Linked DNA regions of Thermoplasma volcanium GSS1. The main gene of each other region encodes a partner of the protein of the gene in region 2 in a complex. Links are inferred from orthologs where the notes say so. Each region holds a gene or a part of one and is shown on either strand. Other genes may lie near its edges.

Evidence for each region.
Region 1: rpl7ae (region 2) and TVG_RS01715 share a complex: the UniProt entries of both Methanocaldococcus jannaschii proteins name them as parts of the 50S ribosomal subunit. The link is inferred for Thermoplasma volcanium GSS1 from one-to-one orthologs.
Region 3: rpl7ae (region 2) and rpl3p share a complex: the UniProt entries of both Methanocaldococcus jannaschii proteins name them as parts of the 50S ribosomal subunit. The link is inferred for Thermoplasma volcanium GSS1 from one-to-one orthologs.

What each region holds. Positions count from the first base shown.
Region 1 is NC_002689.2:332,647-335,615, forward strand. It holds TVG_RS01715 (50S ribosomal protein L23), read left to right. Parts: upstream 1-1,343; coding sequence 1,344-1,595; downstream 1,596-2,969. Other genes in the region: rpl3p (50S ribosomal protein L3), read left to right, coding at 1-580; rpl4p (50S ribosomal protein L4), read left to right, coding at 589-1,344; TVG_RS01720 (50S ribosomal protein L2), read left to right, coding at 1,604-2,308; TVG_RS01725 (30S ribosomal protein S19), read left to right, coding at 2,295-2,750; TVG_RS01730 (50S ribosomal protein L22), read left to right, coding at 2,756-2,969. UniProt on the Methanocaldococcus jannaschii protein: Binds to 23S rRNA. One of the proteins that surrounds the polypeptide exit tunnel on the outside of the ribosome.
Region 2 is NC_002689.2:436,050-438,936, forward strand. What follows is about bases 116-2,824. They hold rpl7ae (50S ribosomal protein L7Ae), read left to right. Parts: upstream 116-1,141; coding sequence 1,142-1,507; downstream 1,508-2,824. Other genes in these bases: TVG_RS08765 (SDR family oxidoreductase), read left to right, coding at 116-750; TVG_RS02345 (30S ribosomal protein S28e), read left to right, coding at 1,518-1,727; TVG_RS02350 (50S ribosomal protein L24e), read left to right, coding at 1,727-1,930; ndk (nucleoside-diphosphate kinase), read left to right, coding at 1,930-2,373; infB (translation initiation factor IF-2), read left to right, coding at 2,351-2,824. Also shown: more of TVG_RS08765, read left to right, coding at 1-115; more of infB, read left to right, coding at 2,825-2,887. UniProt on the Methanocaldococcus jannaschii protein: Multifunctional RNA-binding protein that recognizes the K-turn motif in ribosomal RNA, the RNA component of RNase P, box H/ACA, box C/D and box C'/D' sRNAs.
Region 3 is NC_002689.2:331,419-334,228, reverse strand. It holds rpl3p (50S ribosomal protein L3), read right to left. Parts: upstream 1,999-2,810; coding sequence 1,003-1,998; downstream 1-1,002. Other genes in the region: TVG_RS01700 (zinc ribbon domain-containing protein), read right to left, coding at 2,419-2,810; rpl4p (50S ribosomal protein L4), read right to left, coding at 239-994; TVG_RS01715 (50S ribosomal protein L23), read right to left, coding at 1-239. UniProt on the Methanocaldococcus jannaschii protein: One of the primary rRNA binding proteins, it binds directly near the 3'-end of the 23S rRNA, where it nucleates assembly of the 50S subunit.

The DNA of each region.
Region 1 (2,969 bases), 100 kb from region 2 along the record:
AAGAAATAAGGATGTACCTGGGATCCCATCAAAGAAACCAGAGATATTTGAACTAAGGATAGGTGGAGGAAATTCTGTGAAGGAAAGATTTGAATACGCTACGGCACATCTCGGAAAAACAATAAGATTCGAAGACTTTTCTAAACCTGGAAAATTTGTAGACGTTTTGTCAGTTACTAAGGGTAAAGGATTCACGGGTCACGTTCAGAGATTTGGTGTAAAACTCCTCCCTCGCAAGAATAGGAAGCATAGGAGAATGATTGGTACGCTGGGCCCGTGGCATCCAGATTGGGTTAGGAATACTGTGCCTCAGGCAGGTCAGATGGGGTACCAGCAAAGAACAATAAGCAATGTTAGAGTTCTTAAATATTCGAAGGGGGAAGATGCGGATACAATAAATGTGAGAGGCGGTTTTCTCCACTATGGCCTCGTAAAAAATGACTATGTCCTATTGTTTGGATCTGTCCCTGGCCCTGCCAAGAGGCTTATAAAGATGAGAGATCCGGCTAGGCAGAAAGTACCGGATATAGATAATGTCAAGCTTGATTACATATCATTAGAATCTAAGCAAGGTGATTGAATACGAAGGTGCCTATATATTCAATAAATGGTGAAAAGAGAGGTGAGATAGACCTCCCTGAAATATTTAACTATAGTGTTAGAGAAGACTTAATTCGAAAGGCTTTCAGAGCTATATCACTTTCACTTCGTCAACCGTATGGTTCGTCTCCTCTTGCTGGATTGAGGAGGGTGGGTCATACAACCAAGCCAGGTCTTGGGATATCTAGAATGCCAAGGATTGCTGGTGGATCTAGGGTCGTAGGTATAGCTAGTGCAGTTGGCGGTAAAAGCGCTCATTCTCCGAGAAGCACAAAGAAACTCTATGTAGGGATAAATGAAAAGGAAAGAAAGATGGCAAAATTCAGCGCAATAGCTATGACCGCATCCGCTGATGCTGTAAGGAAGAGAGGTCATAGATTTAGTGAATCTTTGCCATTGCCTGTTGTAGTAGAAGATGCTGTTTCAGGAATTAAGAAAACGAAAGACGCGGTTAATTTACTTAAATCAATAGGACTGTATGAGGATATACTTAGATCAAAGGAAGGTAAACACATACGGGCTGGACGTGGTAAGATGAGAAATAGAAGGTACAAGGTCCCTAAAAGCCTGTTGATAGTTGGAACCGATTCGGTCTCGCTTAAGGTGTTTAAGTCTCTTCCGGGTGTAGACGTTGCGTCAATGGATTCGTTGAGTATAAGGAAGCTAGCGCCGGGAGGGGTTGGAGGTAGGCTTACCGTATATACTGAAAGTGCAATTGAGAAGCTAAGGGAGGCGAATGCGTAATGGGAGACGTTATATTATCACCGGTATCCACTGAGAAGACTGCATTGCTGGCAGAGAAGGAAAATAAACTAACCTTAATAGTCGATAGGAAGGCAACGAAGGAAGACATAAAAAGAGAAGTTGAGAGTAGGTTCTCTGTAAAAGTCGAAGGTATAAACATACTGATAACAAAAAAAGGGAAGAAGGCTATAGTTAAGCTAGCGAAGGAATATTCCGCTGAGGAGATAGCGGAGAGAATAGGTGTGTTTTGAGGTGAATTATGGGTAAACATATAATCCCACAAAGGAGAGGCCATGGAAGTCTCGTTTACAGAAGCCCTAGCCATAGGCATGTCGTAGATGTTAAGCACTTGAAACCAGGCGAATATGTAGTTAAAGACATTATCCACGCACCTGGCAGGAATTCACCACTTCTTGAACTCGTAGATTCAACTGGAAAGAAAGTGTATCAGATTGCTTTTACAGGTGCCTATGTTGGGCAGAAGATAGTTGCCGGGAATGTAGATACAATTAATCCGGGTACTACAACAGTTCTAGCCAATATACCTGATGGGAGTTACGTCTACAACATAGAGAGCAGTCCTGGAGATGGGGGTGAATTTTGCAGAAGCGCAGGTACTTTTGCACTTGTTGTCTCGCATGGAAGTAGAGTTACTTTGAAGTTGCCTTCTGGTTCTATGAGGGATTTCGATCCAAGATGCCGCGCTACTGTTGGAGTAGTAGCAGCTTCAGGAATTATAGATGCTCCAATACTGAAGGCAGGTACTCATGTTCATTATCTGAGGAGTAAGGCGAAGAGGCCGTACACGGTTAGAGGCGTGGCCATGAACGCTGTAAATCACCCGCATGGTGGTGGAAACCATCAACATGTAGGAAGGCCAAGCACTGTTGGTAGGAATGCCCCGCCAGGGAGAAAAGTGGGCAGGCTTTCACCTAAAAGGAGGAAGGTAAATGGTAGTAAATAAGCAAGGTTCGGTAAAGTCCATAAAGAGAAAGGCCAGAAAGTCAAGGAAAGTTACTACTGGCAGAGCTAAGGAGTTCAGTTACAAGGGTTACACACTAGAACAACTACAGGAAATGAGCTTAGAAGAACTTATAAAGATACTTCCTGCCAGAGCAAGAAGATCACTCTCTAGGGAAATGAACCACGACCAGAAGAAACTTGTAGAAAAACTTGAAGGGGATTATGACGACATAAAGACTCACGTAAGAGATGTTATAATATTACCAAGCTACGTAGGTAAAATAGTCGAAGTTTACAATGGCAACAGTTATTCCAAGTTCGAGATAAAGCCGGAAATGATTGGGCATTACCTCGGGGAATTTGTGATGACGAGAAAGGAAGTAAAGCACTCAGGACCGGGTGTTGGCGCAACCCGTTCATCTAAGTTCATGCCATTGAAGTGATTGCTATGAAGGGTTACTCGATGAGTGTGGATGAGAACAACGCAAGAGCTAGGATAGTAGAGGCTGATATATCACTGAAGGATGCTGTAAATATAGCGCATCACATAAGGGGAATGAAGCTTGACTACGCGAAGCAGATACTTGAAGATGTCGTCAGTAAAAAATATGCCATACCATACTTTAGATACCTAGATTCTGTATCACATAGGCCGGGCAAAG
Region 2 (2,887 bases):
GAGTATGTGAACGTCCCTGAGTACTCTTGTTACGAGATAAAGGAAATCCCTGAAGCTTCATTGGCAGAACCGCTCGCTACTGCCCTGCGTGGCGTACTTCAGGCTGGACCTGAAATTGATGATAGGGCCCTTGTCATAGGTGCGGGAACAATAGGATTGCTGGCCACAAAGATATTCTCTTCTGTGGGTTGCAGGAAAGTAGTTTCAATGGATATCAACGATAACAGACTTGAACATGTTGACATATTGATAAACAATGCGGGTATATGTCCATTTGAAGATTTCTTCAAAATCGATATAGATCTTTTTGAAAAGGTCTGGAAGGTGAATGTAGAGAGCCATTATTTTATTACGCAGGCTGTGAGCAAGCACATGATCGAAAAGGGAATCAAAGGTCGAATTTTAATAATGAGTTCGATAAGTGGACGCGTAGGAGGAGAATTTCAGACTCACTACACAACGACAAAATCAGCTCTGAATGGATTCATGCATTCAGTAGCGATAGTACTTGGTAGATATGGGATACTCGTAAATAGCCTAGAACCTGGGACAATAACTACTGATATAAATAAAGACGATCTTTCTAACGAAGAGAAAAGGAAATACATGGAGAGAAGGACTGTAGTAGGGAGGCTGGGTGATCCAGAAGATATGGTTGCACCAGCTCTCTTCTTAGTCTCCGACGATAATACCTATGTAACTGGCTCCGAGCTGCTTGCCGATGGAGGCATGTTTATAAATTTACAGTAAATTTCCTAATTTTTTTATCACTCTTAGACTTTTTTTCATTGACCTTAGGACAAGTGTATTTTCAGGCGCTGGGAGGGAGATTTGAACTCCCGAGCTCTAATGAGCACAGGTTTTCCAGACCTGCGCCTTACCAGGCTAGGCTATCCCAGCAATAGACCCAGCAGATTTTCCTTTATTATACGTAAATTTATAAAGTTTCCCCAATGGGGCATAACGTTGCACAAGCTAAATTCTAAAGCGTTATATATGAGCTCACAATCCCATCATACTCTAACATTTAACCTTAGCCTGCCCTCGATACATAGGTATCTAACGGGCCTCAAATAAAATAAATATATGATTGGCATTAAGGTTAAGTTTAGAAGATTTAAAAGTGAAGGAGGTAATTGAAATGGAGAAAAGCTATGTAAAGTTTGAAACTCCCGAAGATGTTTCGCAGAAGGCTCTTGACCTTGTGGAAAGTGCGTTCAGGAGCGGAAAGATCAAGAAAGGTACAAACGAAGTAATAAAGTCGATAGAACGCGGGGAAAGTAAGCTGGTAGTCATAGCAGAGGATGTAAACCCACCTGAGGTTGTGTACTATTTGCCTTCCCTATGTGAGGATAAGAAAGTACCTTATGTATACGTCAAAAAGAAGGCAGACCTTGGATCAAAAGTTGGAATTGCATCTGCAGCATCGGTGTCGATTGTTGACTACGGCAAGAACGAGGAACTTTATAAGTCCATAGTCTCCGCCGTAGAACAGTTGAAGAAGTAAGGTGAAGTAGATGCCTAATGAGGCGACCCCAGCAGAAGTTGTTGAAATAATCGGCCGGACAGGGATGACTGGAGAGGCAACAACTGTAAAAGTGAGAATACTCTCCGGGAGAGATCAGGGCAGGATAATAGCTAGAAACGTGCTCGGGCCAGTAAGGGTTGGCGACATCCTCATGCTCATGGAGACTGCAAGGGAAGCTAAGAAGCTATCTATAAGGTGATTGTGTTGGCAAGGACATGCAGCTTCTGCGGGAAAACCATAGAACCCGGCACGGGCATAATGTACGTACGGAAGGACGGAGCAATACTCTATTTCTGCTCCAATAAGTGCAAAAAGAACATGATTGGTCTCAACAGGGTTCCAAGATACGTAAGGTGGACTAACGAATATCACGAACTCAAGAAGATGAGGACTAGATCATAATGGATCGAACACTCGTTTTACTTAAGCCAGATGCAGTTAAACGGCGCCTTGTCGGGAAGATAATAGAAAGGTTCGAGGAAAAAGGCTTAAAGATAGTTGCAATGAAATTCATGCAGATGACAAAGGACCAGGCTAAAACCCACTATTCTGTGCATCAAAATAAACCATTTTTCAATGATCTGGTAAATTACATAACTTCTGGTCCAATAGTTGCGATGATACTTGAAGGCGCCCACGCGATTGAAATTGTAAGGTTAATGAGCGGGGCCACTGACGGATCGAAGGCACAACCCGGTACTATCCGCGGTGATTATTCTATGGGCATCGAAAAGAATATAATACACGCTTCTGATTCGCTTGAAGCGTATAATCATGAAATGCCTATCTTCTTTAGTGATAATGAGATTATAGAATGGGCCTATGGAGACGAAGTCATCTACTAGCCTTCCTGCAAAGAAATTACGGCAACCTATAGTATGTGTTCTTGGCCATGTCGACCATGGCAAGACCACTCTTTTGGATATAATTAGAGGTACAGCTGTAGCCAATAAAGAGCCTGGTGGCATAACTCAAAGGATAGCTGCCACGACGGTTGACATAAACAAGATTTTAAAGGCCACCGAAAAGTTAAACAATAAAGGGATGAAGATACCAGGCCTTCTCTTCATAGATACGCCTGGCCATGTTGCGTTTTCCAATATGAGGGCGCGGGGCGGAGCCTTAGCGGATATAGCCGTCCTTGTGATAGACATTAATGAAGGTATAATGCCGCAGACAGTTGAGTCTATAGACATACTTAAAAAGTTCAAAACACCTTTTATAATAGCTGCCAATAAGATCGATCTCATACCCTTCTTTACAGATGTTAAGACTAATCTTTTCACTGAATTTATCAGGAAGCAGAGACAGGAATACGTCAACGAGCTCGACGCCAGAATATACAATATAGTTAACAAG
Region 3 (2,810 bases), 100 kb from region 2 along the record:
ATTCTCTCCGCTATCTCCTCAGCGGAATATTCCTTCGCTAGCTTAACTATAGCCTTCTTCCCTTTTTTTGTTATCAGTATGTTTATACCTTCGACTTTTACAGAGAACCTACTCTCAACTTCTCTTTTTATGTCTTCCTTCGTTGCCTTCCTATCGACTATTAAGGTTAGTTTATTTTCCTTCTCTGCCAGCAATGCAGTCTTCTCAGTGGATACCGGTGATAATATAACGTCTCCCATTACGCATTCGCCTCCCTTAGCTTCTCAATTGCACTTTCAGTATATACGGTAAGCCTACCTCCAACCCCTCCCGGCGCTAGCTTCCTTATACTCAACGAATCCATTGACGCAACGTCTACACCCGGAAGAGACTTAAACACCTTAAGCGAGACCGAATCGGTTCCAACTATCAACAGGCTTTTAGGGACCTTGTACCTTCTATTTCTCATCTTACCACGTCCAGCCCGTATGTGTTTACCTTCCTTTGATCTAAGTATATCCTCATACAGTCCTATTGATTTAAGTAAATTAACCGCGTCTTTCGTTTTCTTAATTCCTGAAACAGCATCTTCTACTACAACAGGCAATGGCAAAGATTCACTAAATCTATGACCTCTCTTCCTTACAGCATCAGCGGATGCGGTCATAGCTATTGCGCTGAATTTTGCCATCTTTCTTTCCTTTTCATTTATCCCTACATAGAGTTTCTTTGTGCTTCTCGGAGAATGAGCGCTTTTACCGCCAACTGCACTAGCTATACCTACGACCCTAGATCCACCAGCAATCCTTGGCATTCTAGATATCCCAAGACCTGGCTTGGTTGTATGACCCACCCTCCTCAATCCAGCAAGAGGAGACGAACCATACGGTTGACGAAGTGAAAGTGATATAGCTCTGAAAGCCTTTCGAATTAAGTCTTCTCTAACACTATAGTTAAATATTTCAGGGAGGTCTATCTCACCTCTCTTTTCACCATTTATTGAATATATAGGCACCTTCGTATTCAATCACCTTGCTTAGATTCTAATGATATGTAATCAAGCTTGACATTATCTATATCCGGTACTTTCTGCCTAGCCGGATCTCTCATCTTTATAAGCCTCTTGGCAGGGCCAGGGACAGATCCAAACAATAGGACATAGTCATTTTTTACGAGGCCATAGTGGAGAAAACCGCCTCTCACATTTATTGTATCCGCATCTTCCCCCTTCGAATATTTAAGAACTCTAACATTGCTTATTGTTCTTTGCTGGTACCCCATCTGACCTGCCTGAGGCACAGTATTCCTAACCCAATCTGGATGCCACGGGCCCAGCGTACCAATCATTCTCCTATGCTTCCTATTCTTGCGAGGGAGGAGTTTTACACCAAATCTCTGAACGTGACCCGTGAATCCTTTACCCTTAGTAACTGACAAAACGTCTACAAATTTTCCAGGTTTAGAAAAGTCTTCGAATCTTATTGTTTTTCCGAGATGTGCCGTAGCGTATTCAAATCTTTCCTTCACAGAATTTCCTCCACCTATCCTTAGTTCAAATATCTCTGGTTTCTTTGATGGGATCCCAGGTACATCCTTATTTCTTGTAGCGACTATTAACCTTACATCTGCATATGTTTCAGGGACAGGCTTCTCTTTTACTTCCTTAAATGTTGTGATTTTTTTGAACAGCTCCTTATCGAGGTTTTGCGTCCATTTTTCGTATACCACAACCATATTTCCTTCTTCATCCTCGTCATATAGCCTTATCCCTATGACGTCTAGGGGTGGAACCTCGATTACCGTAACAGGAACAAATATAGGTTGACCTGCTGTAACACTGGTTTTTCTGTAGTCTACCATTTCTACGTGCGTCATTCCTACCTTGAACCCAGCGAATCCCTGTACCTTTACAGGTCCTGATATCTCGGGCCAGCTCCTTATCCTTGGTTCTATACTTTTTGCCCTTACCCTAGGGTAATAGGCCATTGATCCTCTTCTCGAATGATGAGGCGTTGCCATCTAATTTCACCACCATATACCGTTACACGCTGCAGCTAGGTCTAAAATATCATTAGACCAGCAGCAATGGGACCATATGGTTGCCCAATGCGTGTATGGCTTTACGGCCTCCTTAACCTGTTAAGATCCGGAGGCCCTAAAGACAGCTCATTTTGAGCACTTTATGTCGGAATGCAATCACAGTTATTAATCTTTCTAGTCTAGTGCTTTTTGAAATAATAAGCACAAATCTGCACCGTGTTCTTTGATAATTTTAGTTTCACTGCTATTTGAATATAGATAAATCCCTATCATACAGGATAAAGTTTTTATATCGTATTCTCTGGATCACGCACAATATACGAATTTCTATAGTATTTAAATCCATTTGCAAATCAAGAAGAGACATCAAAAAATGGCAGCATGCGTTTATGGGCTTTGTCAAATATCCATTGATATTTGGCTTCCTGCCATCTGCTCCACATCTTTTGACTGCTTCACAGCTTCACCTGGCAGGCCTTTATGGGATCGTTTCAGACATGTCCGATACCTGAATGCAATGTTTATGCATGCATTCACATCACGGTCTATCTCAATACCGCAGGAATCACACTTCAGGATCCTGCCATGCTCTATTCTGGCCAGAGTATCACATACCGAGCACATCCTGCTGGTGTTCCTTGTTTCCTTTCTTGTCAGCTCTATGGCAGGAAGGCCTTCCCATGATGCCTTATACATTACCTGGGATGCAAGCATCCCATATGGAAACGCATTCTTAAGAATGAATCTGTAATTATTCCCTTTTCCATCGCCCTTCTTTGTAATCTTATTTA